DNA from 3 places in the Liquorilactobacillus hordei DSM 19519 genome. Region 3 is predicted to be linked to each of the others. Evidence: predicted binding sites of a transcription regulator. Region 3 holds the regulator's gene; each other region holds the start of a gene.
The links. Region 3 encodes Rex, which represses fermentation and respiration genes when NADH is low (regulators of the CRP and FNR family bind a similar motif). Its sites were predicted from a motif close to TTGTGAANTANTTCACAA; they were not measured.
Positions count from the first base shown of each region.

Region 1: the regulator Rex is predicted to act here: its motif matches at 2,581-2,598, upstream of G6O70_RS10665 (class II fructose-bisphosphate aldolase).
Region 2: the regulator Rex is predicted to act here: its motif matches at 6,841-6,858, upstream of pdhA (pyruvate dehydrogenase (acetyl-transferring) E1 component subunit alpha).

Region 1 covers NZ_CP049303.1:1,919,672-1,930,749, forward strand. Annotated here, with positions in the region: gene trhA (PAQR family membrane homeostasis protein TrhA) at 41-673, opposite strand; gene G6O70_RS10660 (DUF1836 domain-containing protein) at 822-1,337, shown strand; gene G6O70_RS10665 (class II fructose-bisphosphate aldolase) at 1,640-2,503, opposite strand; gene G6O70_RS10670 (FeoB-associated Cys-rich membrane protein) at 2,643-2,798, opposite strand; gene feoB (ferrous iron transport protein B) at 2,795-4,921, opposite strand; gene G6O70_RS10680 (FeoA family protein) at 4,900-5,394, opposite strand; gene phoU (phosphate signaling complex protein PhoU) at 5,591-6,268, opposite strand; gene pstB (phosphate ABC transporter ATP-binding protein PstB) at 6,287-7,042, opposite strand; gene pstB (phosphate ABC transporter ATP-binding protein PstB) at 7,054-7,863, opposite strand; gene pstA (phosphate ABC transporter permease PstA) at 7,876-8,763, opposite strand; gene pstC (phosphate ABC transporter permease subunit PstC) at 8,765-9,682, opposite strand; gene G6O70_RS10710 (phosphate ABC transporter substrate-binding protein) at 9,794-10,690, opposite strand; gene G6O70_RS10715 (hypothetical protein) at 10,824-11,078, opposite strand, start outside.
Region 2 covers NZ_CP049303.1:341,687-352,764, reverse strand. Annotated here, with positions in the region: gene G6O70_RS02930 (SGNH/GDSL hydrolase family protein) at 1-609, opposite strand, end outside; gene G6O70_RS02925 (lipoate--protein ligase) at 732-1,745, opposite strand; gene lpdA (dihydrolipoyl dehydrogenase) at 1,761-3,167, opposite strand; gene G6O70_RS02915 (2-oxo acid dehydrogenase subunit E2) at 3,172-4,497, opposite strand; gene G6O70_RS02910 (alpha-ketoacid dehydrogenase subunit beta) at 4,509-5,486, opposite strand; gene pdhA (pyruvate dehydrogenase (acetyl-transferring) E1 component subunit alpha) at 5,489-6,589, opposite strand; gene G6O70_RS02900 (ATP-binding cassette domain-containing protein) at 7,294-8,028, opposite strand; gene G6O70_RS02895 (glycosyltransferase family 2 protein) at 8,659-9,672, shown strand; one part of gene G6O70_RS02890 (IS3 family transposase) at 9,822-10,050, shown strand; one part of gene G6O70_RS02890 (IS3 family transposase) at 10,050-10,858, shown strand.
Region 3 covers NZ_CP049303.1:914,143-925,220, reverse strand. Annotated here, with positions in the region: gene G6O70_RS05675 (APC family permease) at 1-1,194, opposite strand, end outside; gene groL (chaperonin GroEL) at 1,422-3,044, opposite strand; gene groES (co-chaperone GroES) at 3,083-3,367, opposite strand; gene G6O70_RS05660 (CPBP family intramembrane glutamic endopeptidase) at 3,543-4,175, shown strand; gene G6O70_RS12195 (helix-turn-helix domain-containing protein) at 4,234-4,764, shown strand; gene G6O70_RS12190 (IS3 family transposase) at 4,707-5,648, shown strand; gene G6O70_RS05650 (redox-sensing transcriptional repressor Rex) at 5,713-6,366, opposite strand; gene abc-f (ribosomal protection-like ABC-F family protein) at 6,603-8,543, shown strand; gene tsaD (tRNA (adenosine(37)-N6)-threonylcarbamoyltransferase complex transferase subunit TsaD) at 8,958-9,989, opposite strand; gene rimI (ribosomal protein S18-alanine N-acetyltransferase) at 9,982-10,569, opposite strand; gene tsaB (tRNA (adenosine(37)-N6)-threonylcarbamoyltransferase complex dimerization subunit type 1 TsaB) at 10,544-11,078, opposite strand, start outside.

The DNA.
Region 1 (11,078 bases), 1.0 Mb from region 3:
ACATTACCACAAGTTTAACTATTTTTGTAACCTTTGTTGTTTATAGAAAAAGATAGATAGAGAAAAACATGGCAATTGACCCTAGCATAACAAAAATATGCCAATAAACATGTGCATACTTTACACCTTTGATACTATAAACACCCGCGCCAAAAGTAAACATCAATCCTCCTATAAATAGAAGTGCGAAACCAATTGTACCAAGTGAAAGGAACAAACTCTTAGCTCCTAATAAACATAACCATCCCATCAATACATAAGTTAAAGTTTCAACCCACTGTAACTTACTATTATGCACAAATAAATGAAATAATATGCCAAGTACTGACAATATCCAAATAATACTCAACATCCAAATTCCTTGATTACCCCTAATTGCTAACAAACAGTATGGCGTATATGTTCCTGAAATCAATATGAAAATACTACAATGGTCCATCGTTTGAAAGAACGTTTTTGCTTTTGTAAAATACAATGAATGAAACAACGTAGATGATATATATAGTGTCATCAAAGAGATCCCGTATACTAAAAACGAAGTCAAAACTATCCCACTGTGCTCTGCTACACCTTTAATTATTAGCAAGACAACGGCTGCTATACTTAGCGTAATTCCTACACCATGAGTGATACTGCTCCAAATTTCATTTAACAATCTTTCTTTTGTGTTCATTTTTATCTCTCCTAACATCAACTGGTTATACAGTTAATATAACATAGATTTGAAGTCTAGGTAACATAAAATTAAAATTTTAATTTTAGATTTAGATTACTACATGTGCTATACTTAAGGTATCTAATTGATGAAAGAGGTTTTTTCAATGCATAATGAATTCGAAAAATGGTTGAAAGCTTTTAGTGAGGAAAGATTACCACTCTGGAATGAATTTCCTGATTTTGATTTGTACATGGACCAACTTGTAAATTTAGGTAATCGTTACTTGGAGAACTTCATTGATGTAAAAATAACTGCTTCAATGATTAATAGTTACGTAAAAAAAGGATTAATGGAGCGACCCAGCAAAAAGAAATATACAACCACAAATGTTGCAGAACTGGTTGTAATCAGTCTCTTAAAGTCAATTTATCCTCTCGAAACCATTCGCAGTGGTATAAAGCAGTCTACAAAAGATATGTCAATTGCAGATTCATACAATTATTTTGCTAATCTTTTCAATCGTACTTTATCAAGTTTTAGTCTCACAAACTCCCCTCAAGTAGACTCATTTAATGAAAATATGATTCAATTAACAGAACAATTTGCAATTCATGCAGTTATCTACAAGATGATTGGCGAAAAGCTTGTAAATCTACAAAGAATTTCTAAAACTAATTAGCCTCTATTCAAGAGTCGTTATTTTATATGCTACATTGTAGCGCTTTTTGATTGACCATTACTATATATTCATGCTAATTAATAAACTTTTACATTTTATTATATTAATTTAAAAAAGAGAGTATGGCATAAGTCAGGATAATTGAATAGCAATTCAAAGTTATGAATATAGCGAGTGCTTTGCTAATAGTAATTCGAATTAGATGGAATAAATAAAGAAGTAGAGTCAAAATTTAACTTTTGGCCCTACCTCTTTTTATTAACTAAAAAAAGCAACCTTTTAAAAGGTTGTTTTTTAATAAATTATTTAGCTTCTGGTGTACCAAACCATTCAATGCGTTCTTTAACAACATCTGTGATTGCTTGTGCGCCAGGTGCAAGAAGTTTACGTGGATCGTAACCCTTACCTTGTTCGTCCTTACCAGCTTCAATATATTTGCGAGTTGCAGCAGCAAATGCTAATTGACATTCAGTATTAACATTAACCTTTGAAACACCCATTGCAATAGCCTTTTGGATTTGTTCCTTAGGAATTCCTGAACCACCATGCAATACAAGTGGTGTTTCGATAACATCAGCAAGTTCCTTCAAACGATCAAAGTTCAAACCTGTCCAGTTTGCTGGGTACTTACCATGGATATTACCAATACCACATGCCAAGTAGTCAACACCTGTAGCAGCGATTTGTTTTGCTTCTTCAACATCAGCTAATTCACCAGCACCAATAATTCCGTCTTCTTCACCACCAATTGAACCAACTTCTGCTTCAACTGTGATATTTTTAGCATGTGCTAAAGCAACAATTTCCTTAGTCTTTTCCAAGTTTTCTTCAAATGGAAGATCATGACCATCGAACATAACGGATGTATATCCTACTTCAATACATTCTTTAGCAGCTTCATAGTTACCATGATCAAGATGCATTATAACAGGAACAGTAATTCCCATTGACTTAACAGTTTGTTGCACCAAGTTAAGACATAATTCGTATCCACCCATGTACTTTGCAGCACCCATCGATGTTTGAATTAAGATTGGTGTGTTTGTTTCTTGCGCAGCAGCAAGAATTGCACGAGTCCATTCCAAGTTATTTGTGTTGAATGCTCCGACTGCATAGTGACCTGAGCGAGCAGCATCAAAGATTCCATTACCGTTTACGATTGACATAAAACAGCCTCCTAAATTATATTACTCTTTTGAGTACGTCTATATTCTAACACATTTTCATGACAATTCTAATTAATATTTGAAAGTTTTCACAAAAGGTTAGTACTAATAGCATAACTTTTCATTAATGAGAACCTTCTCAATGGTGCTTCTTTATTTTACGTGTATCCACAAGTGGGCAACCTACGTCTTCGCAATCATGACAACCGCTACTACCCTTCTTCAAAAAACGTGAATATATTACATAAAAGAATGCTGAAAAAATTACTAATGCCAAAATAACTGTAGCAATCATATTATCGTACTTCCTTTCATTTCGTCTTGAATTTCAAATATCTGCTCATTTTTGTCTTTCTTAATAACCAAACAATATGCAAATACAGCAATGACTACTAAAACTGCTGTAACAGCCTGCCAACTAATATTATTATTAACTAGTTGGTAAGATTGAAATAGCAATAAAGCTACTAAATATGCAACGGCCGTCTGATACCCTACGGCCTTCAGTGTCCATTTTACATCCCCATATTCTTTATACATTGTACCAATTGCAGCGAAACATGGAGCACAAAGTAAATTAAATGCTAAGAACGAATAGCCCGCCATTGCTGAATATGTACCTCTCAATGATTCTGCAAAGGCTGTTGCTGTCCCGCTTCCAAACGCAATTCTAAGTGTACCAACACAATTCTCTTTTGCAATTAAACCAGCTATAACCGCAACGGTAGCCCGCCAATCTCCAAAACCCAAGGGAGCAAATAGTGGTGCTAAGATTGTTCCGAAAGTCTTCAACATACTTTTTGACTGTGAAACAGCTTGTAATCTAAAATTAAAATTCGAAAGAAACCAAATCAAGACACATGAAGCAAAAATAATTGTTCCAGCTTTTTTAATAAAGCCACTTGCCCTATTAATCACCTGATTCAAGACATTCGCTGCTCTTGGAAAATGATATGCTGGTAATTCCATCACAAAAGGTAGTGGTGGCCCAGAAAACAATCTAGTTCTTTTCAAAAAAATTCCCGAACCAACAACTGCAAGCATTCCCATAAAATATGCGGAAGGCGCTATCCAACTTTGATTTGGAAAAAAAGTCCCTGAAATAAGTGCTATCACAGTTAATTTAGCTGAACAGGGCATAAAAGTCGTAAGCATGATTGTCATTTTTCGATCTTTTTCGTTTTCAATTGTTCGCGTCGCCATTATTCCAGGAACTCCGCATCCCGTAGAAATTAACATTGGAATAAATGATTTTCCTGACAAATTAAATTTATGAAATATTCGATCCATTACAAAGGCAATTCTTGCCATATAGCCGCAATCTTCTAAAATACCCAGACACAAAAACAGCATCATTATCTGTGGAACAAATCCCAAAATTGAGCCCATCCCATTAATTATTCCATCAACAATCAGTCCCTGCATCCAGCCTGCGACTTGTAAACTTTTTAAAATAGAAGTTACATAATTGGGAATCCATTCCCCAAAAAGAACATCGTTGACCCAATCTGACCCCATAGTACCAATTGTCTGAATAGATAAATAATAAATTAACCACATGACTAAAACAAAAATAGGTAAAGCCAAAAAGCGATTGGTCAAAACCACGTCCAATCTATCACTCAAACTTGCTTGAAAATCATCTGTAGAAATCACTGACATCTCAACTATTTTTGAAATAAAATCATAACGTGCATTGACAATTATACTGTCACTATTTTCACCAAATATCTCTTCCGCTGTTTCAATTATTGCTTTAATATCTTTTTTCTTTTTTTCATTAAGCTGAAGCTCTTCATTGATTTGCTCATCACATTCAAACAACTTGATTGCATACCATCTTAGCTTATCTGCTGGTACGATACTCCTGATTGTATCTTGAATCATGCTCAGAGCACTTTCAAGTCGTTCATCATACTCTGGATAGGTGTACTCTGCCTGATTACTTTCAATTTCTTTTTCTAATTTCTGAATGTTTTTCTTTTTTAATGCACTGATCCATACGATTTTTAGAGATAGAAGATAAGAAAGCTTCCCTATATTTATTTTTTTTCCTGATTTTTCAGCAATATCCATCATATTCAACGCTAGGACTAATGGAGTTCCAGTCTCCATTAGTTGCAATGTTAAGTATAGGTTTCTTTCTAAGTTGGTTGAATCAACTACATCAACAACTAAATCAGGTTGCTGACTTATTATAAAGTTCCTAGTTACTCTTTCTTCTATACTGTAGGGTGACAAGGAATATGTACCTGGTAAATCTTGAATAATAATACTAGCATTTGTTTTTAATTTTCCAGATTTTTTTTCAACCGTAACTCCTGGCCAGTTGCCGATTGTTTGGTTTGAACCAGTAAGCAAATTAAAAAGAGTCGTTTTCCCACTATTGGGATTTCCTACGAGGGCAACATTTCCCATTTCTCCACACTCCTAACAACCACATAATCAGCTTCTTCTTTACGTAAACTCAACTTATATCCTCGTAATTCAATCTCTATTGGATCACCCAACGGAGCAATTTGACAAACTCTAATCAAGGTATGTCCTGTCAATCCCATATCCAATAACCGTCTTCTTAAAGGACGAGAGCCATTAATTTTGATAGCAATTCCCTCATCACCGACACCCAACTGGGATAATCTCTTCAATTCATCGTCTCGTTGTTCATCGGCACTAATCACAAGTAAATTACTTGCAAGTGATTCATTTAACGCTAGCCTTTGTCCCTTCAAAACGATTACTTTACCTGTATCGCTAGTTCCACTCAATAAAGTAATTGTTGTATTATTCACAATTCCAATCTCATTAAGCCGCCTTACCAATTTCTTATTTCCAAGTATCTCCGTAATAATATAACTACCTTTTTTATTAATTTCAGCTAACGTCTTCATTGATTAATTCACCTCTAAATGAGAACTGTTTTCATTTATGTAAAAAGTATCACAAATTTTTTTCTAGTACAATCCTTTTTTATAAAAAAAGAGACCACCAAAACTATCATGTTTTGTGTAGCCTCTCTAATATCATTAACGAATCCCATAAAAACAGGTTTTAAAATGTTAAATTTTATTCATTTTGCCCAACTAATTAATTGCTTTTGGTAGCCTCGGTTGGCCCCAATTCAACAATTCTTCCCGTATTTGTGTAGACAATCCATTCAGAAACATTAGTTATATAATCACCCATTCTTTCAAAATGAGTAGCCATCACCATGTATTCTGAACCAACACCCACAAAATCAGAATCAGTCTGCATTGCATTCAGTGCTTTTCTTCTAACCTGACGCAAGTAGTCATCATTCACTTCATCGTTATCGGCCAAGCTTCGTGCTTTTTCTTCATCATTATGAACATAAGCATCAATTACATCCAATAACATTTTGTGGACATGCTGGCTCATTGCCACCAACAATTCCTCAATTTCTTTATTACGATTTTCTTCACTAATTCGCTTGACTGAATGGACAATACTTACAGCATGATCACCAATTCTTTCTAAATCTGAACTTGCCTTTAATATTGTGATTAACACTCTTAGATCACTAGCAACAGGCTGTTGTAATGCAATAACTTGAGCAGTTTTTCTTTCAAGGTAAATTTCACTTTCATTTATTGCAAAATCATTTTCCAAGACTTTTTTGGCAAGTTCTTCGTCATGATTTTGAAAAACACTAGTTGCATTTTCAAGTGCTTTTGCAACATCAAAGCCCATTTTAGCAAAATCTTGATGCAGATTTTCAATTTGTTTCTCTAAAATTTTTCTCATCTTAATTCCCCCTTGTGCCTATCCGAATCGTCCACTAATATAGTCATCTGTTTCTTGTCTCTTCGGGTTCAGAAATACCCCTTTTGTTTTTCCTTCTTCAATTAATTCTCCATTCAAGAAGAAAGCGGTCCTATCGGAAATTCTTGAAGCTTGTTGTAAGTTATGTGTCACTATAATAATAGTATAATTATCTCTAATTGTTAAAAGCATATCTTCGATTAAACCACTTGATACTGGGTCAAGTGCTGAAGTTGGTTCATCAAGTAAAATGACATCAGGTTGAACAGCCAACACTCTCGCAATGCAAACACGTTGTTGTTGCCCACCTGAAAGGGAAAGTGCACTTTTATGCAAATCATCTTTAACTTCATCCCAAACAGCAGCTTGTTTTAAACTTTGTTCGACACGCTCATCCAATAACTGCTTATCTTTAATTCCAGCTATACGCAATCCGTAGGTAACATTTTCGTAAATTGAAAAAGGAAATGGATTAGGCTGTTGAAAAACCATTCCAACTTTTTTCCTGAGATCAACTGTATCCATCTTTGGACTATAGATATCTTGACCATTAATTCTGATGCTTCCTGTCATTGTAACAGAAGGTATTAAATCATTCATCCGATTAAGTGTCCTTAAATAAGTTGATTTACCACAACCAGATGGTCCAATTAATGCATTGATCCCTTTAGCCGGAAATGCTAGATTAATCCCCTTCAAAGCCTCTTTTTTTCCATAATACAAATGTATATCTTTTGTAGTAATAAATTCTTCCATATCAGCGCCTCCTAGCCAAAGTTCCCAGAAATATAGTCATTTGTTGCTGTGACTTTTGGTGTTGTAAAAATATGCTTTGTCTTATCATATTCTAGAATATGACCTAAATGGAAGAAAGCAGTATAATCACTAATTCGCGAAGCCTGTTGCATGTTATGCGTCACTATAATAATAGTATAACGCTTCTTTAACTCAACTAGGGTTTCTTCGATTTTACTTGTTGAAATCGGATCAAGAGCACTAGCTGGTTCATCAAGCAGTAAAATGTCTGGTTTCATAGCAATTGTGCGCGCAATACAAAGACGTTGCTGTTGGCCTCCTGATAATGACCATGCACTTTTATTTAAATCATCTTTAACTTCATCCCAAAGAGCGGCATCTTTTAGACTGCTTTCAACAATCTCTTCTAATTTTTTCTTATTTTTCAAACCTTGTTCTTTCAAAGCAAATGTAATGTTCTCACGAATAGATTTTGAAAAAGGATTAGGTCTTTGAAAAACCATCCCAATGTGTTTTCTCATCTCATAAACATTAATTTTCTTTGAATTGACATTCAATCCACGATATTGAATCTCACCTTCTACTCGGGCAACATTGTCGTTCATCCGATTTAATGAGCGTAGATATGTTGATTTACCCGATCCAGAAGCACCAATTAAAGACGTAATTCTATATCTTTCAAATTCCAAATCACCATCAAAAAGTGCATGATTATCACCATAGAAAACTTGTAAATTCTTAGTAGCAATCGCAAGTTCATGTTCATTAGAATCAAATTTTAAAATATTTTTTTCATTAAAATCATATTTATTAATACCCATCAACGAATCCTCCTACTTGGTTGCTGTTAATTTACGATATACTTGATTACCAATCAAACGTGCAGAAAAATTGAAAATCAAAACCGCAATTATTAAAACAGCAGATGATCCAGCTGAGACCGCTGCCGCATCAGGCATAACACCCTCAGAATTAATTTTCCAAATATGGACTGCCAAAGTTTCGGCTGGTCTCATCAAATTAAGTGGACTGGTTGTGTTGAACGGGTTCCAGTTACCAAAATCAATATTAGTTGCACTTTGACCAGCAGTATAAATTAAAGCAGCTGCTTCCCCAAAGACACGACCAGCACCTAAGACAACACCTGTTATAATTCCAGGAAGTGCTTCTGGTAAAATAATTTTAGTTACTGTTTTCCATTTCGACAATCCCAAAGCTAGGCCCGCTTCTCTTTGGAGATCAGGTACTGCTCTTAGTGATTCTTCAATATTCCTAGTTAGTAAAGGTAAGTTAAAGAACGTAAGTGCGATTGCACCAGACAAAATTGAAAAGCCCATTCCCATCTGAACAACAAATAATAAGAATCCAAATAACCCCACAACAACTGATGGTAGTGAACTTAAGACTTCAATTGCCATCCGCACTGTAGCAGTAAACATATTCTTTGGAGCATATTCAGACAGAAATATTCCTGCACCTAATGAAATTGGAAAAGAAATTATTAAAGTTAACAATAATAAATAAATAGAATTAAATAATTGCACCCCGATACCTCCACCACTTGTAAAAGCTTGTGATGCAGCAGTCAAAAAGTGCCAGGAAATATGCGGAACACCTGAGATTAAAATGTCACCTAATAAGAAAGCTAGAATTAAAACAACTAGCCCAGCAATGACACGAATAACTGTAATAGCTATATTATTTTGTAATTTTGTTTTCATATTACATTCTCCCTTTGCGTCCAATAAATCTTACAATAATGTTGAAGACCAATGACATTAATAAAAGCATTAATGCAAGTGACCAAAGCGCATTATTACCCACAGTACCCATAACTGTGTTCCCGATTCCCATTGTAAGTACACTTGTCAGGGTTGATGCCGGTGACAATAACCCCTTAGGCATTACCGCTGCATTACCAATAACCATCTGAACAGCAAGTGCCTCACCAAATGCACGAGCCATACCAAAAATAATTGCAGTTAAAATACCAGATGTTGACGAACGTAGAAGAACTTTATAGATAGTTTGCCATTTTGTCGCACCTAATGCCAAGGAAGCTTCTTTGTAGTAACGTGGGACCGCTCTTAAACTATCTACAGTCATTGATGTAACAGTTGGAAGAACCATTACGAATAACACGAATGCTCCAGACAATATACCATATCCTGATCCACCCAAATGTGTTCTAACAAATGGTACAACTACGGACAAACCGATAAAACCATAAACAACTGAAGGAATTCCTACCAAAAGCTCAATAACACTTTGTAAAAGCTTTTCGCCACGTTTAGAAGCTACCTCTGTCATATACAATGCTGTCCCAATTGCAAAGGGAGCCGCAAAAATAACCGCTAGAATCGTTACCCCAAAAGAACCCGTAATCATTGGTAAGGCTCCTAAAAGTGGATTACCAGCTTTGTCTGTTGCGGAAGGATTCCAATTTGTTCCAAAGAGAAAATCTCCTATATTTGCTTTATTAACTACAAAAGTTGCCAGTCCCTTCGTTGCAACGAAAGCAAAAATTGATAACACAACAATCACTATTAATGATATGCATGAATACGATAGAATTTTACCAATTATATCTTGTCTTGTTTCCTTTGATGTACTTTGAATCTTATCCTTGATAGGATCCATTAAAATCACCTCTCCACCAAAATTTGGGAGTAAACTAAATGAATTTTCACTTAGTTCACCCCCATTAACCGTCATTGTCTAATGCGGTAACCTTAAAACTATTACAACTTGTTATTTAATATCCGTAACTTTATTATTTGCATCTTTTTGAACTTTCATCTTGCTTATAGAAACGTAACCAAGTTCCTTAACCAAACTCTTTTGAACTTTGTCAGATTTCATGTAGTCAAGAAATGCTTTTGTAGCTGCATTTGGTGTACCTTTTGTATACATATGTTCATATGACCAAATTTTCCATTTGTTTGTTGTTACATTTGCATCAGTTGGTTTTACACCATCAACTGATACTTCTTGAATACTAGAAGTAACGTATGAAAATGCTAAGTAACTAATAGCACCTGGTGTTTCAGCAACCATCTTTTGAACAGTTCCGTTTGAATCTTGTTCTTGAGATTTAGCAGCTGTTTCGCCATTCATAACATTTGTTTCGAAGGTTGCACGTGTACCACTACCCTCTGCACGATTAATTAAAACGATGTCTTGATCCTTACCACCTACATCTTTCCAGTTGGTAATCTTACCAGTAAAGATGTTACGCAATTGCTTCATTGTTAAGTTCTTAACACCCACGCTCTTGTTGACCACAGGAGCCATTCCCACAACGGCAACCTTGTTGTCTTGAAGCTTGCTTGCTGTTATACCATCACTGTGCTGTGCAAAGATATCTGAGTTACCAATTGTTACTGCACCAGATTGAACTTGGCTTAAACCTGTTCCAGAACCTCCACCTTGGACAGTAATACTTACTTTAGAATTATCCGTTTGGAAATTTTCCGCAGCTTTTTCTACTAATGGTTGCAATGCTGTTGATCCAACAATTGTAATCTTACCTGATACTGCCTTACTTGAAGCAGATGAAGATGATGAACTTGAATTAGATTTCCCGCATCCCACAAGGATAGCCGAAGCGGCAATAATAACTGTAGCAATTTTGGTGAGCTTTTTCATTTTTTTTCTTCTTCCTTTCGTTGTTACAAACATTATTCTATTACATGATTGTAAAGATAAACGTCACTTTATTGTAACGTTTGTGTAAAGGAATGTTTTTTATATATTTAGTCTTAATGCCTTTTCCATAAATTTAAGAAATGTGATTTTCAATCAAAATTTGTTTGACAATCTTTTCTATTTCTTCCGTTTTTGTCCATTCTTCAAAATGATCGAACTGCTCTTCAGGCATCTCAAAGTTTTCGTTTATGTAGTTCTCATACTCGATAACACTCGTTGAACGTGGAATGTTAAGCTGTAAAATTCTGACATCTTTAATCAAATCCCTCTGTACTGCTAACTCTGCCCTACCATTTTGAACCATATTTGATATTTCAAAATATTTTGT
Region 2 (11,078 bases), 570 kb from region 3:
AACTCCATGGTTTAAAACAACTACTTTGTTTGGAAATTTCTGATATAGCAATGCCATGAGACTATCGCTGACATATCCCATTTCAATTAATGAGTCTCCAATTAGTGAAACAATTTTTGGTTGGTAATTACTAAACACTTCTGCTTTGCTTAAACAAAACCAGCCTCGCCTTGCGCCAAATGTTTGCCGTAAAGATGGATTTACTCCAGCTCTTCTAACAATTGCAGCATTTGTCATTGATGTATCATAGGTACTAGCAAAGTCCATATATTTCTGTGTTCGACTGCTAATTAACCTTAGAAAAACTTTTTGTCCTGGAAGAATCTTAACATCTAACGCATCAGTCATTATAGTTGTGCCCTTTTGTATGATAATCGTCGTCTTACTATCATAATATATTCTATGTTTCACGTGGAACTTTTTATCCGCACTAAAACTCACTTCATTGAACACAAGATCTTCCTCACCATATAGATTTGATAACTCAAATCTGACAGCATTTCCGCTAACGTTCAATGTCATTTGAATTATTTCTGTTAGTTCAGTCATTTTAAAAGGTAAAGCTGAAAAATCACCGCATTCATGTACCCAAGCAGTCTGCCACTTCATTTCGTTCTCCCCTTCTTACATTCAACTTCATACAATATCATCTCCAGTATGAGATACAAAAAGAGGACTGTCACAAAATACAGTCCTTCTTTTATAATGCTGCGCAATCTCTATTAGCTAGATTAACCAGCCAATAAATCAATTATTTCTTTTTCAGGAATACCTTGAAAATATTGACTTAAGTTACTATCATGAAGTTTTGCTTCTAATTGTGGTCTATCAAAAACACTACCTGTAAGCTTTGTTTCGAGCTCACTCACATTATTTGTTCCGAAAAAGTCACCATAGAATTTTATGTTTTCAATTTTTCCTTTTTCGACAAGAATACGTGCGTCAATTGTCCCACTTGTAAAGTGTTTACGTTTCTTTACAGTAAACTTAGGTGATTTACCATATACCCAGTCCCAGTTACTGTAATATTGTGCCTCTATTTCATCAACTTTGCTTTCATCTTCAGCTGTTAAGAGATATTCATTTTCCTTTGCCTGCTCAATACTATCTACTCCTAAAACTTTAGTGATCAACAAATCACGAAATTCTTCAGTCGTAATATTTTGGTATTCTGGCAAAAGATAGGGACGTAAATTTGTAACTCGACTACGTACAGATTTTATTCCTTTAGATTGAATTTTGTCTAAAGGTACTGTCAATGTCTTGGCAACCTCTGAAGTATCTACATCTAGCATCAGCGTTCCATGTGAAAATGTTTTTCCGCCTCTAGTATACATTGCATTTCCCGAGAATTTCTTTCCATCAACAACAATATCATTACGTCCAGTTACTTCTGCTCCTGTCACACCCATTTCGTGTAGGGCCTTAACTATTGGGGAAACCATTTTTTTAAAATCACCAAACTCTTGGTTCTTAGCATCAACGATAAAACTAAAGCATAAATTCCCCAGATCTTGATACATGGCACCTCCACCAGAGAGCCTTCTGGTAACTGTCACTCCGTTTTCTCTGCAATAATTCTGATCAACTTCTTCAATAGTATTTTGATTGCGTCCAACAATCACACAACGATCCTCAATATAAAATAACACAACTGGTAATTCTAATTTATCACTGTTCATTAAGTACTGCTCAGTTGCTAGGTTCCTTCGAATATCGAATGTCTTCATCGCTACATATTGCATATTCAAAATCACTCCCTAAATATTAATTGGTAATCCTAGGGCAATGTCAGTAGCATCCATAACAGCTTCACTAATACTTGGATGTGGATGAATAGTTAATGAAACATCTTCAACAGTTGCACCTGTTTCAATTGCTAGTGTTAACTCTGTAATTAAATCACTGGCATTTGGCCCAACAATTTGTGCTCCAACAATTGCTTGGCTATCTTTTTCAAATACAAGACGTACAAAACCATTGGTACTGCTCATTGAGATTGCTCGCCCATTAGCTGCAAACGGAAATTGTGCCTTCTTAACATCAAGTCCTTGTTCCTTAGCCTCTGCCACAGTTAAGCCTGTCGTTGCGATTTCACTATCTGTATAACAAACGGCCGGCATAGCACGATAATCTACAATTCCTTTGGAACCAGAAATAGCTTCTGCCGCTATTTTCCCTTCATAACTGGCTTTATGTGCCAGTGCAGCACCAGGAATCACATCACCAATTGCATAAATATTGTCAACGCTCGTCCTGCACTGTGCATCAACTTCAATCAGTCCACGATCCCCAATCTTCACACCGATATGTTCCAAACCCATATCCGCAGTATTTGGTTTGCGTCCTACACAAACAATGCAGTAATCAGCTTCCAATTCTTTTTCTTCGCCATTAACGTCAAATTTAATTTTAACACCTTTATCTGTCTGCTCTGACATCTTCGCAATTGCATTAGTATAAATATCAACGTGTTGGCCGCTAAAATGATGTTCAACAACAGATACCAAATCTTTTTCATAATTAGCTAGAATTCGGTCTGCCCCTTCAAGGATAGAAACATGTGCCCCCAAGTTAGCATATGCAGAAGCCAGTTCACATCCGATATAACCTCCACCAACTACTATCAACTTCTTAGGAACTTCTTGAAGTGCCAAAGCTCCTGTTGAATCTAGGACCCTTCCTTTGAATTTAAAGTTAGGAATCTCGATTGGATGACTACCAGTAGCAATAATTAAATTATTAAAACTGTACGTCTGAGCAGAATCATCTGTCATTACACGCAAACTATGGTCATCTTTCAAAAATGCACTGCCCCAAATTACATCAATATGATGTTTTTTAAATAATCCTGCCACACCACCTGTTAATTTATCAACTACACTTTCTTGTTTCCATTTCTGTGTTTGTTTAAAATCAAGGGTTGCTGCCGTAACACGTAAACCCATTTCAGATGAATTCATTGCTCTTTGGTAACGATGAGCTGCCTCTATCAATGCTTTTGAAGGAATACAGCCAACATTTAAACATACGCCACCTATATATTCTTTTTCAATAACCGTAACTTTTTGACCTTTTTCAGCAGCTCTGATTGCTGCGACATACCCACCAGGTCCAGCACCAATCACAACTGTATCGAGTTCAATTGCAAAATCTCCGACTACCATCTGCTCACCCCTCCATCAATAACAGTTCTGGTTCACTCAACAGTTCATCTAGGCGATTAAGCGCTCTTTGAGCTGTTGCACCATCAATAATACGATGGTCAAACGAAAGTGAAAGTTTCAGTACATAGGCCACTTTAATTTCATCATCCACCACAACTGCCTCTTTTGTAATTTTGCCCAAACCTAAAATTGCAACTTCTGGCCAATTAATAATTGGTGTAAAGAAACCTCCACCAATTGAACCAATATTCGTAATCGACATCCCTGTATGCTTCATATCATCACTGGCGAGTTTACCATTTTTTACTTTTTCCGTATTTTCCGTAATTTGTTTTGCTAGACCAAACAAGCTCTTTTGATCAGCATTTTTGATGTTCGGCACAAATAAACCTCTATCGGTATCCGTTGCAACTCCAACATTGATATAGTTACGATATACAATTTCTTGTTTTTCCATATCTACATATGAGTTAAAGATTGGGGATTCCTTCATTACAACTGCTAATGCTTTAACTACATATGGCAAGAAAGTAAGTCTGACTTCTCGTTCGGCTGCCATCGTCTTGTATTGTTTACGATGGTTCCATAATTTATCAACTATAACATCGTCAAAAACTGTAACGTGTGGAATTTCACCAACACTATTCACCATTGCTTTAGCTGTAGCCTTACGAATTCCTGACATTTTTTCTCTAGTTTCTGGCCATTTCTGACTTGTTGCTTGCGAACTATTACTTGCAGAACTTGTTGTGACTACACTTTCTGTCTCTTTTGTTTCTGCTGCCTCAGGTTTATTTCCACCTTGCAAGAATGCATCAACATCCTCTTTCGTGACATGTCCATGGGACCCTGTACCATTCACATTTATGATATCCACGCCTTTTTCCCTAGCATATACGCGAACTGCTGGCATCGCTAAGACTGGCAACGTTCTGTCTACTTCAGCCATTTTGGTAACATTAGTTTCTTTTTTCTCAATCTCAGGTACACTAGTTTCTGTCACTGCCTCTACAGCTGGAGAAGCTGGTGTCTGTTCAACAGATGTTTGTGGTGCTGCTGTTTCTGCACCGTTGGTAACATTTCCTGCTCCTTCGACCTCAAACTCAATTAAAACTTGTCCAACTTCAGCAGTTTCTCCTTCATCCACAAGAATATTCTTGACTGTTCCTGCCACTGGGGAAGGAATTTCTTCAACTGACTTATCATTTTCAATCTCTAATAAATCGTCATCTTCTTTTAGAACATCACCAACTTTTACATACCATTGTGCAACTGTTCCTTCTGAAATTCCTTCACCAATATCTGGTAATTTAAATTGATACGCACCCATTTGCTCGCCTCCTAATATTCCAAAATTTCTTGTGCTTTTTCTACTACATCCTGCTTGTTAGGTAGCCAGTCACTTTCAGCTTCACTAAATGGGTAAGGTGTATTCGGTGCTGCAACGCGTCCAATTGGTGCTTTTAAATATAAGATACCTTTCTCAGCAATAAGTGCAGCTACTTGCGAACCCACTCCTGCTTGTTTTTGGGCTTCCTGCACAACTACTGCACGACCGGTTTTCTTAACTGACTCCAAAATAGTTTCTTCATCAATCGGCGACACAGTTCGTAAATCTACTACTTCTGCACTGATATTTTGTTTTGCCAATTCATCACTTGCTTTGATTGCTTCTTGGACCATTGCACCATAAGCAATAATAGTTAAATCCGTACCCTCTTTTACGATGTTAGCTTGATCCAAAGGTATAGTATATTCCTCATCAGGAACCTCAGCCTTGATTGAACGGTACAATTTCATATGTTCTAAGAATACTACTGGATCATCAGAACGAATCGCTGAGATTAAGAGACCTTTAGCATCGTATGGATTACTTGGGATAACAACGCGTAATCCCGGAATTTGTGATACTAACCCTTCTAAACTATCAGCATGTAGCTCCGGTGTATGCACACCACCACCAAAAGGAGCACGAATTGTAATTGGCATCTCACGGGTTCCGCCTAGTCGGAAATGAATTCGCGCAATCTGTCCTGCTATTTGGTCCATTGCTTCAAAAACAAAACCAAAAAATTGAATTTCGGGTACTGGACGAAAGCCTTCCAAAGCTAGTCCAGTTGAAAGTCCAAGAATTCCGGACTCAGCAAGAGGTGTATCAAAAACACGTTCTTCACCATGCTTTGCTTGAAGATCTTCCGTAGCACGGAAAACTCCACCGTTTTTTCCAACATCTTCGCCAAAAACAAGAACTTTCTCATCTCTTGCCAGTTCCTGATCTAGTGCGTCAGTTATTGCCTTAATCATTGTCTTGTTCGCCATAATTATTTTGCCTCCTTCTCTTCAAATTTCTCAATTTCTCTTTGAATTCCAACTGGTGTTTCTTTAAAGGTGTTCTTTAAATATTCACTAATTTTTTGTTTTGGCATATTTTCAACCTTATTAATTGCTTCATTAATTTCTGTACGGACTTGTTCAACATAAGTTTCTTCATCTTCTTGTTTCCAGAGTCCTTTGCTCTCCAGATAGAGTCTCATCCTTACCAATGGATCTCTTTTGACCCAAAGTTCATCTGTTTCCTTTGTACGATAACGCTTTGGATCATCTCCAGAAAGTGTATGCGGTCCATAACGATAAGTCAGTGTCTCAATCAGCACTGGACCATTACCCGCTAACGCATAATCGCGAGCTTCCTTGGTTACCTCATAAACAGCTAATGCATCCATTCCATCTACTTGAATTCCAGGAATTCCGGCAGCCACTGCTTTCTGGGCCAAAGTTCCGGCAGCTGTTTGCTTGCTACGCGGTACTGAAATTGCAAAACCATTATTTTGAATAACAAAGATTGCGGGAGCTTGAAATGCACCTGCAAAATTGATTCCTTCATAAAAATCACCTTGTGATGTTCCACCATCGCCAGTGTAAGTGTAGGCCACATTCTTTTGGCCTTTTAACTTGAAGCCAAGTGCTACCCCTGCAGCTTGAACATATTGTGCTCCAATAATGATTTGTGGTGGTAATGCCCGTAATTCAGCAGGATACTTATTTCCATCAACATGTCCCCGTGACCACAAAAATGCCTGATATAATGGCAAGCCATGTTGCACAAGTTGTGGTACATCACGATATGCTGGTAAAACAAAATCTTCTTTTTCCATTACAAAATTCGATGCAATCTGACTTGCTTCCTCACCTGCAGTAGGTGCATAGAATCCTAGGCGTCCTTGACGATTCAATTTTGTCGAACGCTCATCAAGTGTTCTTGACCAAACCATTTGTTTAAAGAGTTCAACCAGTTCGTCATCACTCAGATCTGGCTCCCAATCAGGTTCCAACAATTTACCCTCTGTCGATAAGAGCTGTACCGGTTTGAATTCATCGTCAAACTTTTTTAATTGTTCAAAATCGATTATTTTTTTTGACATCTCTAGACCTCCTCGTCATTATCAAGCAAAACATTATAATAAGCCGCATTCACAATGCAATTCGCAATACAACTTGTTTCTTTCCACCGAGTTATATTTCCTTTTGTAAACCGCTTTCATAATCATTTTAACGCCTTTTGTAAAATATTTAAACATTGTGATTGCATGAACTTATTATGATCTACAATAACCGTTTCTACAACAAATTTGCTACTCTGATTTTCATCAAAATATCATTTTAAAATTTGTGGTTGTGATTTCACACACATGTTTTTTTTCATTTATCCTTTTTAACTCTATCTCTTCACTCAAAATTGCTTTATCATTAATTTAATTAATCAAAAGGAGATGATAGTTCATATGTTGTGGCTCTGGAAAAATGCTGCTTTATTAGTTGCCATCACGAGTCTTTTTTTCATCCCTATTCTACTTCTAAATCTTTGGGGGCTCTCGCAGGGCAGTCATCTCATTTATGGAATCTTAATAATCATTGATTTTATTTACTTGAATCTCGAATCAATTTTCACTGCAATTTTGGTAAGAAAAAAGCATCTGGAAAAAAATCCAGACACCGATAGTAAAAAAGATGAATGATCAATTTTAATAAACTTTGCATATTCGCTATTCCATGGAGAAATATCAAATAAATGCTGATAAAGTTCATTTTTGGATAGTAATAGTTATTATAATTCTCAACGCTCATATTAGATCACCTTCATTGTTCCACCATCTAATTGATAATGCAGCACCTGATTATCTTGCAATTCCTGTTGATCATATTGATGAGCAACCTCAATTACTGTACAAGGTAAGCTCCAAATAATTTTTCTAATCTGATGGGTTAAGTTTTCATCTAAACTAGAGGTTGCTTCATCAAGTAAGATAATCTTTTTATTGAAGAGTAATGCTCGGGCAATCTCAATCCGTTGACGTTGACCACCGGAAATCGAATTACCATTCTCACCATAGGTTTGATCTAACAAATCAGGACCTAGTTCGGCAACCAAGCCAACTCTTTGCAGAATCGCTAAACATTCTTCGTCAGTAAAGGTCTTGCCTAAGGTTAGATTAAAGCGAATCGTGTCATTGAAAAAATAAGGTTCTTGGCGAATATAAGCCAGCGCATTAGAACCATCAGAACTAACTCGTTTTTTAGCAATCTCAATGTCACCGACAGTTGGTGTTAGAAAACCTTGAATCAAATTCAAGAAAGTCGTTTTCCCCTTGCCTGAAGAACCACTAATCAAAAGCTTCGACCCAAACGGTATTTTTAATGTTACATCTTTAAGAATTTGTTTCCAAGTATAAGTACCAACGTGCACATCTACGTGTTGGTGAGATCGTGCCAACGGATCCATCAAGTTTTTCATCAGATTCCAAAATTTCAACCTATATCTATCAGATTGCAGATATGGCTGAAACAAGCAATTTTTTTGCATTGCTCAATCAGCTTAGCCGTCAGTACTCCATTGATCCCGTTTTACAGGAAAAAATAGATAACTTAGCCTCTCGCGTAAAGTTATCTCAACAGGAACTAACATCACTAGCCCTGGACTACTCTAATTTTCTGGCCACTAATGGATCCTGGAATCATGTCCAAAAGGCTCAACAGTACGGTATTAGCATCCAAACACTTAAGGAGTATTTACGTAATCTTGATTTATACGACAATTCACGCCACAAGAACCCACATAATCTTAATCTATCTCCAGAAAGTTAACTTTTTACATCACTTCAGCAAAAACTAATAGAACTCCCTATAGTTTTTTCTATCCACCAACGGATCCTGGAATCACGTTAAAATCGGTTCAACAATATTCACTTGTGTTTAAATTAAAGAAGCACTCCCAGGGATGCCGGAAGTGTTTCTTTATTTTTTTTACTTAACGCAGTAATTTATCCTAGTCAGCAGGGGGCTTATATTCGCTATTCTCACGCTCCTACTATCTTCTCTCATACATTATTACAGTAATTTGAATAATACCATTTATCGCTAGAAAGCCTACTCCTACAACTTGAAACATGGTATTGTAATAGTACAGAATAATTTTATTTACTTAGGAGGAATTATGGAATACTTATTTTCAGTAATAATACCTACATATAATTCAGAGAAAACATTAGATCGACTTTTCAATAGCATAGTTAATACCTTCAGAGGCAATGAGCATCTGATAGAAATTTTGTTTGTTGATGATGGTTCTACAGACCAAACAGTAACCAAAATTAATAAAATAATAAATGAATTCACCTCTTTTTCCGTAAAAGGTTTTCATAGTAAACATGTTGGAGTTAGTGGGGTTAGAAATATCGGAATTGAAAACAGTAACGGCAAGTACCTTACTTTTTTGGATAGTGATGATGAATTTATTAAATGTAATATTAGTAGTTTGCAAGAACTAGCTAAAAATAATTCAAATTTAATTTGGCTTAATTGTACTTCTAATGAGGATTTTAATCTTAGTGGAGAGAAGATTAAAATTTCAATACTGTCCAGAATGTCTATCACTGGGAAAGAGTCCATTGATGCCAGTATTCACGGCAAATTTTATCTTAGCTCATTTATAAAGAACAACAAAATACGTTTTGATGTACAGCTTCGTAAAGGCGAAGATGTAATATTTAATTTCGATTGTATTCGATACGCTACAACATTACTTTTAACAGATAGTTTACTTTACAAGCAAAACGCGTCTAGCTCAGTTCACTTATTTGATAGCTATAACGTAGTAAACGAAGTAAATTTCAGAAAACATATTTTGGAAATAACCTCACTGTTTCCATCTTCTAAACAAGCTAAAGATGTAAAAACTCGCTTTGGAATTACGGGAGTGATTTTTTTGTTAGAGTGTTATTATTCCCCTCTTGTAAGAGAAGGAAGCGTTAACAAAAAACAAGCGGTGCATGATATCAAGAACATTATTAAAGAAGGTGCATATGATGGTTTTGAAAGTAGTAAATTTGATAACTCACTTTCAAAACGAGGTAAGATATTTAGAAGACTAATAAACATGAAAATGTTTGGTATAGTTATTTTCCTGTTAAATGCAGAGGACAAAGCAAAAGGTATTAAAAGAATTTAGAACAAAATAACCCCCGTCTAACTATATATCGGTTAGACGGGGGTTTTAACTAATTGAAATTTATAGCCAACTGCTCTTATCCTAGTATTTGGTACACAAATATTTAGACAGTTGTGCCATAATAAAATAACTAGGATAGGAGTTTTTATATGAAACGATATACTGATGATTTTAAAGCAAGCATTATTAAAATGCACACCGAGGAAAAGAGATCAGCTCGTTCTCTCTCAGAAGAATATGCAGTGTCTCCTGCATCAATTCATAACTGGATTAAAGATGCAAAATCAGTTGAACTTGATGATGGAACTGAAGTTACTTCTAAAGAATTTAAAAAATTACAAAAAGAGAACCAACGTCTCAAGGAGGAATTGGAGATTTTAAAAGCTGCGGCGGTGTTACTGGGAAAGCGTTAGGGCGAGTTAAAACTCTTGCTTTCATTAAGATTCAATCACCCTATCACCGCCTATCCTTAATACTCTCAACTTTAAGATTAGCTCGTAGCACCTATTACCATTGGTTGAACTATCAAACTAGTCAACACGATTGTGTTGACCGTCACTTAAAAGCAAGTATTCGAAAAATTTGGGAAGAAAACTATCGCGCTTATGGTTATCCAAGAATCAAACTAGCATTAAATAGACTGGGAATTATAGTTGGTGTCAAACGGATTTTTCGGCTAATGCAAGAAATGAAGATTCACTCTCTCATGCATCGGCGTTTTAAAAAGCCTAGTACTCATGTTGATTATTTACAACGTCCCAATCTAATCAAAAACAAGCCAAAAGCTAGAACTTGGCGAGCTGATATTACTTATCTTGAGCTACGACCTGGAACTTGGGTATATCTTAGTTCAGTGTATGAGCCAAAGGTTCATAAGATACTCGCATATAAGATAGGACGACAGATGAATGCCAAACTAGTAGTAGATACAGTTAACCAAGCACTTGAACATCATAAAAGACCAGCATATTTTCATTCAGATATGGGTTCACAATATACGAGCAGTGATGTTGAAAACTTGCTTAGACGACATCAAATCCTCCATTCGTATTCTAAGCAAGGATATCCTTACGATAATAGCCAAATAGAAGCTTTTCATTCATTATTAAAACGAGAATTCGTTTTTCAAACGCACTTCTCAAGCTTTGAGGACTTAATTCTCAGAATCTCAAATTATATTAATTAGTTCAACACTGAAAGAATCAGAACAAGTGTCTAGAAAAGCATGTGCCAAATATTGACTTAGGAGCACATCGATCGTGTACGAGAAGTAGTAATCGTTCATTAATTAAAGTTAATCATAGAGATTTCAATGAATAAAAAATCCTAAACAATAATTATAATAAAATATTAATGTAGTGATAATGCTTTACACATATAAATACAATATAAAATTAATATTATTA
Region 3 (11,078 bases):
CTCCCTGAACCAATGAATAATCATTCCAGATTGAGAAAGTGTGAATGGAACAAAAACACCAACTGCATATAAAGGAATCAATAAGTTAGTTTGCCCATGGAAAATCAAAATTAAGACAATTGCTCCAACAGCAAGTGAAATAATTCCGTTTGAATATGCTAAACGATCTCCTTTATCCATATACATATGTGGCATGAACTTATCCTTAGCCAAATTATAAGCCAAGATTGGAAATGCAGAAAAACCTGTATTAGCAGCGACTGCCAGTATCATGGCCGTTGAAAACTGTAACAAATAATAAAAGATTCCCTTACCGAAAACAGCCATTCCTATTTGGGACAAAACAGTTTCTTTATTATTAGGAAGTACACCTAGATAGTAGCTTAAGAATGTTACTCCAGTAAAAAACACACCCAAGATTAAAGCCATTAATGCCAGAGTATTTGCTGCATTTCTTCTTTTAGGCTTTTTAAAGTTTGGAACTGCATTACTAATAGCTTCCACACCAGTCAAAGAAGAAGATCCGGCTGAAAATGCTTTGAGAAACAGAATCAAGGTCATCCCTGGAACCGTCCCTCCAATTGGTGAAGCTGCATTATATTGAATATTATTTGTAACAATATTGAATATTCCCCATATAAGCATCGAAATTAAGATAGTAATAAACAAGTAAACAGGAAACGTTAGAAATGAGGCAGATTCCCGCATGCCACGTAAATTCAAGGTCATAATAAACAAAACAATAATAATTGAAATTGCAATACTATGTTCTCGTAAATATGGAATAGCAGATGTGATCGCCTCGGTCCCAGAAGTTACAGAAACCGCAACGGTCAACATATAATCAACCAATAAAGACCCGCCTGCAACTAGCCCCACAGGTGTTCCCCAGTTTTTTGTTGCAACAATATATGCTCCACCACCAGATGGGTAAGCATTAATAATTTGTCTATAAGACATCGTTATTGCAAATAATAGAACCAAAACAATGCCAGCAGCAGGTAGGGCGTACCACGTTGCTGCTGCTGATAAAACTATTAGAACTGCTGTAATTTGCTCAGTTCCATAAGCCACTGAAGATAAGGCATCGGATGACAACAGTGCTAACGCTTTGAACTTTGTCAGCTGCTGATTACCCTCATCCGTTGTTTTTAAAGGCTTTCCAATCAATAATCGTTTTAAATAGCGCCACATTTAATTTCCCCTCTTTGATGAATAAGATAATCAAATTCTATGAAATAGCATTTTTTTACTGTCTGCTAATTCCCTATTAAAACAATTTATCACACTTTACATTCAGTTGCACCTTAAAATTAAATTCCACTTCTGTAAAGTTCTAATAATTACTAAAATTTGCTATAAAAAAACGAAGACAACTTGATCATTGCCCTCGTTCTGTAATTCTATAATCTAGAACTTTATTACATCATTCCGCCCATACCTGGTGCTGGAGCTGGAGCAGCAGGTGCTTCAGGAGCTGGTACCTCAGCAACAACTGCTTCCGTTGTCAACAACAATGCAGATACACTTGCTGCATTTTGTAATGCAGAACGTGTTACCTTAGTTGGATCGACAATCCCAGCTTCTACCATATCAACCCATTCGTCTGTAGCAGCGTTGTAACCAATTCCTGTTTCTTGTGACTTTAACTTCTCAACAATTACTGAGCCTTCAAGTCCTGCATTAGCAGCAATCTGACGAACTGGTTCTTCCAAAGCACGTTTAACAATATTGATACCTGTTTGAACGTCACCAGTTTCTTCTAATTTAGCAACTTTACCAATTACATTAACTAATGCTGTACCACCACCAGAAACAAATCCTTCTTCAACAGCAGCTCTTGTAGCATTCAATGCATCTTCAATACGGTACTTGCGTTCCTTTAATTCTGTTTCAGTTGCAGCCCCTACTTTAATCACAGCTACGCCACCAGCCAACTTAGCTAGACGTTCTTGTAATTTTTCACGATCAAAGTCAGAAGTTGTTTCAGCAATTTGTTTCTTGATTGTGTTTACGCGTTCTGCAATTTCTGCTTTGTTACCAGCGCCTTCAACAACAGTAGTCTTTTCCTTCGTAACAGTAATCTTGCTTGCAGAACCAAGTTGATCAACTGTCGTATCCTTCAATTGCAACCCTAAATCTTCTGTAATAACTGTTGCACCAGTTAAAGTAGCAATATCTTGTAACATTTCTTTACGACGATCGCCAAATCCTGGAGCTTTGACAGCAACAACGTTGAATGTTCCACGAATCTTGTTCAAAACAAGTGTAGGTAATGCTTCACCATCAACATCATCAGCAATGATTAACAAAGGACGACCTTGTTCTACAATTGATTGTAAGAGATTAAGAACTTCTTGGATGTTTGAAATCTTCTTATCAGTAATCAAGACATATGGATTATCTAAATCTGCTTCCATCTTATCATTATCAGTTACCATATATTGTGAAAGATATCCACGATCAAATTGCATTCCTTCTACAACATCCAGTGAAGTATCAATTCCCTTTGATTCTTCAATTGTAATAACACCATCATTTCCAACCTTTTCCATGGCATCTGCAATTAACTTACCAATCTCTTCACTAGCTGAAGAAATTGCAGCAACTTGAGCAATATCGCTCTTTGATTCTACTTTGTGTGACATTTCATGCAATTCATCAACTGCAGCCTTTGTTGCTAATTCAATCCCACGACGAATTCCAACTGGGTTTGCACCGGCAGTTACATTTTTCATTCCTTCTGTAACAATTGCTTGTGTCAATACTGTAGCTGTTGTAGTCCCATCACCTGCAATATCATTTGTTTTTGAAGCAACTTCTGCAACAAGTTTTGCTCCCATATTTTCAAAATGATCTTCAAGTTCGATTGCCTTTGCAATAGTTACACCATCATTTGTAATTGTTGGTGAGCCATAAGATTGTTCTAAAACAACATTTCTTCCTTTTGGTCCAATTGTTGATTTAACTGTATCTGCTAACTTGTCAACACCTGCAAGCATTTTTGAACGAGCATCTTCTGAAAATTTAATTTCTTTTGCCATCAATAATTCACCTCATAGTCGATTTATATAATAATATTTTAGTCTACAATTGCAACAATATCTTTTTCATGAACAACCAAATACCCTTTTTCTTCGTATTTGACTTCTGTGCCAGCATATTTATCAAACAAAACCGTTTCACCGACTTTAACTGATAAAGCAACCTTTTCACCGTTATCTAAAACTCGGCCTGCACCAACAGCAACCACTTTTCCTGTTTGTGGCTTTTCTTGAGCATTGCTAGCAATTACTATGCCGCCAACAGTTTGTTCCTCATCTTTTTGAACTTCCAAAATAACACGATCTCCTAAAGGTTTAAGCACTGTATATCCCTCCAATATTGTTTTGTTTTTAGCACTCTACTGTTCTAAGTGCTAATCACAACTATTACTATAATCAATTCAACCTAAAAATGCAAGCTTTTTATCACTCTAACAATCAGAGTGCTAATTAATGTATGCTATACTGGGTTTATTATTAAAATGAATGGGGTCAGTCATGAATATTAGAAAAAATTCGCTAGTGTTACTCGTAACATATCTTGTTGTTATGTTATTTCCAAGTATTCTTTTTGCAATATTCCAAAATAATTCTTTATTATTCATCGCAACTACTATCTTGGGAATCGCAGGAATATTTTTTATGTTCTATCTTAATTATAAACTGCCATTTAAAAATAGACTTGAAGAAAAATCAAGCTCGATGACTTCAATACTATTGTTAGGAGTTGTTGGAACCTTCTTAGCTCTTATTATCCAGAAAGTTTCCATGTTTGCTGAAGTTTATTTGCTACATCAATCGGCGGTTTCTGAAAATACAAGTCAGATAATGACAATTGTCTCTCACTATCCTTATTATTTAATATACGTAACAATCGCCGCGCCAGTAATGGAAGAATTCATATTTCGGAAAGTCTTTTTTGGTAATATTGCAACCTTCATTAACCCTATAAGCGCTGTCCTTATTTCCAGTATTCTTTTCAGCATTGCCCATGCTGACGGACATTATTTAACCTATGCTTGTCTAGGAATAGTTTTAAGTTTCATATACTACAAGGCTCATGATATCAAAGCACCGATAATTACCCATATACTCATGAACCTTCTTATTGTTGCTTTGCAATTAAAATAAAAAAGCCTACCTCATGAAGTGAACCCCCGAGATTGGACAACAATCTCGGGGGTTTACTATGACTAAATTTAATTTAGAGTTACGGATTTCTATTGTGACAGAATATTTAACGGGTATTAGTTCCATTCAATTGGCCAGAAAATACCATATTGCCAACAATGAAACGATTCTCCTATGGGTTCATCGCTTTAATCGTTTTGGCATTGCAGGATTAAAACCGAAATCTATGAATTTGGAATACTCTAGTGAATTCAAGATAGAAGTATTAAACTGGAAACAACAGCACAAAGCTTCGCTTCCAGAAACAGCACTACATTTCAACCTCTCTTCACCAAGTACTATCTGGCAATGGCAAAGAAAGTTTGATTTAGAGGGGCTCAGTGGACTAAATAGAGTGAGAGGAAATCCAAAGACTATGTCTAAACATAAAAAAGTGACCAAACCCACAACGGCACAAATCCAAGCACGCCACGATAAAAATGAGTTAAAGCAACTCAAGCAAGAAAATAAGATGTTAAGAATCGAGAACGAATTTTTAAAAAAACTCGATGCCTTAGATCACGAAAAATCAGCTCACGAGAAACCGTGACCTTAATTGATGATCTGAGGCGGGTCTTCAAAACGTCGATTAGTTTTATCCTTAAAGCCGTTAAGGTACCACGTAGCACGTACTATTACACTAAGCACAGTCAGGGACGAGAATATGAGAATGACCAGGTTATCCAAGCCATTGATGAAATTCGGCAAACAGATGCCAAGTATACTCAAAAATACGGTTACCGTCGCATAACGTTAGTTATGCATGAACAGGGATTTAAAGTTAATCATAAACGCGTCCTCCGAATTATGAAGGAGCAAGGCTGGACATGTCAGGCCTTTAATAAGCAAACTCGCAAATATAACTCATACAAAGGAACTGTTGGTAGAATAGCCAAAAATAAGTTACACCGTCGATTCAAGACAGATCGACCATATCAAAAACTCGTCGCCGACGTTAGTGAATTTCGATACGGTCAGATGAGTCAAAGTGAGCGAATCTATTTAGAACCCATCATGGATTTATTTTCGGGTGAAATTTTGGCATTTAACATTAGTGCACACCCAACTCTTGAATTTGCGTTGAAACCACTAAAAGAAGCATTAGATGGATTACCTGAGCTTCCTTATAGAACAACGGTACACACAGATCAAGGATTTCAGTATCAACATAAACAGTGGCAAAAAACGCTTAAAACTCATCATACCTTTCAGAGTATGTCCCGTAAGGCTACCTGCTTAGATAACGCCGCCATGGAATCATTTTTTCATCTCATGAAAGCAGAGATGATGGATGAACACTTCGAAAATTCAGAGAGTCTCGCGCAAGCGATGACTGAATGGATTGAATTTTATAATAACCGTAGAATCAGGACCAAACTAAAAGGCAAGTCACCGGTACAATACCGAGAACTTGCCAATCAGTTAGCAGCTTAATTTAGTTGTCCAAACTTGTGGGTTCACTTCATCAGCAAAAACCTTGGCAAAGCTTTTTTTCATGTTAGTCTAGTAGATTTTCTTCCTCATCACCAAACTTATTTAAAAAATAAATTAGTGTTTGTAATTCATTTGTTAAATCAACATTTTGAACTCTTACGGTGTTAGGAACTGTAATTCTAAGTGGTGTAAAATTAAGAATTCCTTTGATTCCAACTTCAACAAGTTCATTTGTAACTTGTTGAGCAACGCTAGATGGAACAGTTAAAATTACAATTTCGATTTGTTGAACAGTTAACTGTTCTTTCATATCGGCCATATCATAAACTGGCACACTACTTTGAATCGTTCCCGTAATATCTTGGTTAATATCAAAAGCTGCACTAATACGTACATTGTTGCTCTGATGGAAGTTATAATTTAAAAGGGCATGTCCCAAATTACCGACACCAATCAAAGCTACATTGGTTAATTGATCTTGGTTCAAAGTCTTTTTAAAGAAAGCGAGCAAACTATCAACATCATAGCCATATCCTCGTTTTCCTAGCGCACCGAAGTACGAGAAGTCTCTCCTAATTGTTGCAGAATCAACCTTAACGGCATCTGCAAGTTCAGTTGATGAAATTCTTTGCTTCCCTGCATCTGATAAAAAATGTAAGTAGCGATAATAAATTGGCAGTCTTTTGGCTGTCGCATGAGGAATTTTTGATGTTACCATTTTTTGGCTCCTTTCACTAATAAATGATTCAGTCTTTTTATGTAGTATAACACATTCCTTGTGAAATTACGCATTTAACTATCTTCACAAGCAATAATATTGTACCCTATATTTTACCGTATCCATGCTACACTAAAATACATTCACTTGCAATAGAATGCACATTCACTTGCTCAATTTCACAAGAATTATAAATGATATAATATTCATATTTTAATATTCAAGAGGTGTTTTTTATGATTTTACTTCAAGTACAAAATGTTGAAAGGTTATTTGGAAGCGATGTTCTCTTTGAAAGAGTTAACCTTGATGTTCAAGAAAATTCAAGAATTGCCCTTGTTGGACGCAATGGCGTTGGCAAGTCGACTTTAATAAAAATGATTGTTGGTCTGCAATCACCTGATAATGGACAAATTACTAAAAATAAAAATATGACTATTGGATATTTGGCACAGGATAATGGCTTGAATTCTTCAAACAGCATCTATGCTGAAATGCTCACTGTTTTCAATGATTTAAAGAAAATGGAAATAAAAATGCATGAACTAGAAAATGAAATTGCAACTTTTGATCACTTAACTCAATCACAAACAAAGTATGATACACTTCTTAGCAGTTATGATCAATTAACACATAATTTCAAAGAAGCAAACGGTTATGGTTATGAATCAGAAATTCGAGCTGTTTTACATGGCTTTAGATTCTACGAAGAAGACTTTTCTACCATTATCGGTACTCTATCGGGCGGTCAAAAAACGCGACTTGCTCTTGCAAAGCTATTACTTGAAAAAAATGATTTACTGATACTTGATGAACCTACCAACCATCTAGACATTGAAACCCTCAGTTGGCTTGAAGGCTACTTGCAATCTTACTCTGGCGCCCTTTTAATTATCTCGCATGATCGTTATTTTCTTGATAAAATCTCTAAGGAAGTCTATGAGCTAACATCTAGTGGAACTGATCATTATCAGGGAAACTATTCCTTCTATATCCAAGAAAAAGCAAAACGCTTCCAGCAAAAAATGAAGCAATACGAAAAACAACAAGAAGAAATTGAAAAGCTTGAAGATTTCGTTGCTCGCAATATTGTACGTGCATCAACAACAAAACGAGCACAAAGTCGCCGGAAACAACTTGAAAAAATCAATCGCCTAGAGCGACCCACAGATGGTCAACAAGAACCACATTTTCAATTTACAGCAGAAAGACAAAGTGGCAATATTGTCCTAAGTGTCGCCAATGCTTTCATTGGTCATGATGATAAACCAATATCAGGTCCAATTAATATTGATCTGCGGAAGCATCAAATGATGGCAATTGTAGGTAGTAATGGTATTGGTAAGTCGACCCTATTAAAAAGTATCCTTAATAAAATTCCTCTAATCAGTGGCGAATATTCATTTGGAACAAATGTTGATACCGGATACTACGATCAAGAATTAAAGAATCTACATGCTAACAAGACTGTATTGAACGAGTTGTGGGACGACCATCCTACTACTCCTGAAAAAGATATTAGATCTATTCTAGGAAGCTTTCTATTCTCTGGGGATGATGTTAAGAAAGTCGTTCACAATCTTTCAGGTGGTGAAAAAGCTCGCTTATTGCTGACCAAACTAGCATTTAACCATGACAATTTTCTAATTTTTGATGAACCTACTAACCACCTAGACATTGATAGTAAAGAAGTACTGGAAGAGGCACTTTTGAACTATAATGGAACTGTTCTCTTCATCTCACATGACCGTTATTTCATCAACAAAGTCGCAACCAGTGTCCTTGAAATATCCAAAAATGGCAGTCAGCTTTACTTAGGTGATTACGATTACTATGTCGACAAAAAAGAAGAACAACTCTTGCTTGCACAAGAAGAAAATAAGCAAACTGGCGAAATAGTGTCCAAGCAACCTGAAAAAAATAGTTATCAACTTACTAAAGAACAACAGCGGCAAGAAAGAAAGTTACGTCGTGAAGTTGAAGATATCGAGAACCAACTTGAACAGCTTAATGCTAAAGAAGAAGAGATTCAAAATCAAATGACACTTCCTGAAGTGTACTCTAATCTTCAAAAGAGCACTGAATTACAAGAATCACTAAAAAAGACCCAAGATAAAATCTCTGACTTAGAGGATTCTTGGGAAGAAAAAAGTATGGAACTTGAAAAATTTGATTAATGTTATATTGCGAATTAGATGTCAGATCAAAAGTTAGACTTTGACCTGACTTCTTTTTTTATTTGTATTTTAACAATGTCCTACATTAAAAATGCAATATAGCAAGCTTGGAAAATCTTGGCACCATAAAAAATCGACTGAGATAAAGATATAAAAATAAAAATGTTGATTCAGTTCTCCTAATTATCACAAATAAACGTGTTCCATAAGTCAAAACTCTCCGTCTAACTTCGAATTAGAACTCAAATTTTTCCGACCTATATCACGCTGTCTTGGTAGATTATCTAAAACTATTACTTAATATTCTACTTTTAAAAGCAAAAAGGCTAAATCAAAATTTAATTTCTGATTTAGCCCTTAATCATTCACTCGTAATCTCTTATTTTAATAGCTCTTTTTCTTATATTCCTATCTCTATTTTTCAATCCATTCAAACTCTAGACTAGGATCTGCATTTAATGCCAAATCTGCGACTTCACCATTTTTCCACGCAACATAACCGGCTGCGCCAATCATTGCAGCATTGTCACCGCATAACTTTAACGGTGCTTTAAGTAATTCGACGTCAGAATGCCTGCTTAATAATTGATCCAAGCCATCTCTAAGTCCCTGATTAGCTGCAACACCGCCCGCTAAAATCAGTTGTTTAATTGAAAATGAATTAAGCGCATGCTCGGTCCTGTGCAAGAGTACATCAATTACACTTTGTTGAAAGCTTGCTGCTAAATCATCAGCATTGAGTTTTTCTCCAACTTGATCAGCGTGATGAACTTTATTTATAAATGCACTCTTAAGTCCACTGAAACTAAAATCGAAGTTATCTTCCTTGAACATTGCCCGCGGAAATGAAAATGTATCACTACCTCTATGAGCCATCTCATCAATCTGTTTTCCAGCGGGATATGTTAACCCCAAAACTCGACCAATTTTATCGTAAGCCTCACCTGCCGCGTCATCACGTGTTTCACCAATAATCTGATACACATTTTCTTTAGGAAGATAAACTAACTCAGTATGTCCACCAGATACAAGCAATGCCATTGCTGGAAATTTAATCTCATTTGTAAATCTCGCAGCATAAATATGTCCTGCCATATGGTTAACCGGTATTAGAGGCAAATCATGTGAAAATGCAACTACTTTAGCACAAGCCACACCCACAAGTAATGCTCCAACTAGCCCAGGACCATAAGTAACTGCCACTGCAGAGAGTTCATCATAAGTTACATTTGCTTTTGCCATTGCATCCTCTAAACACATTGTGACCTGTTCGATATGGTGTCTGCTGGCAACTTCTGGTACAACTCCTCCAAATCTTTTATGGCTTTTAATTTGTGTTGCAACGATGTTCGACAAAATTTTATTTCCGTTCTCAATAACTGCAACACTCGTTTCGTCACAACTTGATTCAAAAGCTAAAATCAACTCTCTTTTTTGACTACTCATTAACTGTTTCCTTCTCATTCTTTATTGATAATCGCATATCTACAGCATCTTCATGATTAGACTGATAATATGATTTCTTTAAACCAATATTTTTAAAACCAATTGTACTATAAAGTTTTTGAGCACGCACGTTGCTCAACCGGGTTTCAAGAGAAAGTGATACATATTCATTGAACGTTGCACAATTAATCATTGTTTCAATTAAAAACTGTCCTAGACCTCGACTTTGAAAATCTGGGTGTACCGCAACATTCGAGATATGAACATCTCTGGTTTTCTGATTGAATGAGGCACCAATGAATGCCACAAGTTGGTCGTTTTGTCGCATTATTAAGTACAACTTACTTTTCTCATTACGTAGTTCACTCTCAAAAACTTCCGCATCCCAAGAATTGTCATCAGTATAAACCATCTTTTGCAAATGTAGCATTTCAGCTACATCAGGAACGACGGCCCTGCATAAAAGATATTCATTATCATGGATTACAACTCTTTTATTATCGAAGGTTAGTGAAGTATCTTCAAAATAATTAAAACAATAATCCAAAATTTTGTTAAATTTTCTCAACAAGTGCTTCATCTACTCTCCCCTGATGATTTTCTAACCATTGACTCTCTGCCTGTGTTAATCTCAAGTAATCCGGTACAAAACTATGAATATCAGCTGGTTTTCCCTTTAGACCAAGCAATCCCAAGCGATACGCTTGTGGGTAATCACGCTCCATGCTTGAAAAAGTTATCTCTTGCTGTTCATCCATTTTTTCTAAAATCTGTTTCTCAAGCTTGTGACTATCACTTCCAACAAAAATAATTCGCTGATATTTTTTTGTTTTTTCAAGCAAATTTTCCAATGATATGTGTTGATCTGGAATTATATTCGTAAGTCCATTAGAACCCTTGCTATATACTCCCGTAAAAACATTGTCACGTCTTGCATCGAAGATTGGAACTATCATAGTTTCTTCAACATTAATACCATCGGCTAAAACTGCTAAACTTGAAATACCTACAAGTTCTTTTCCAAGAGTAAATGCAAAGGTCTTGGCAGTCGTAACTCCTATACGCAAGCCCGTATATGAACCCGGTCCC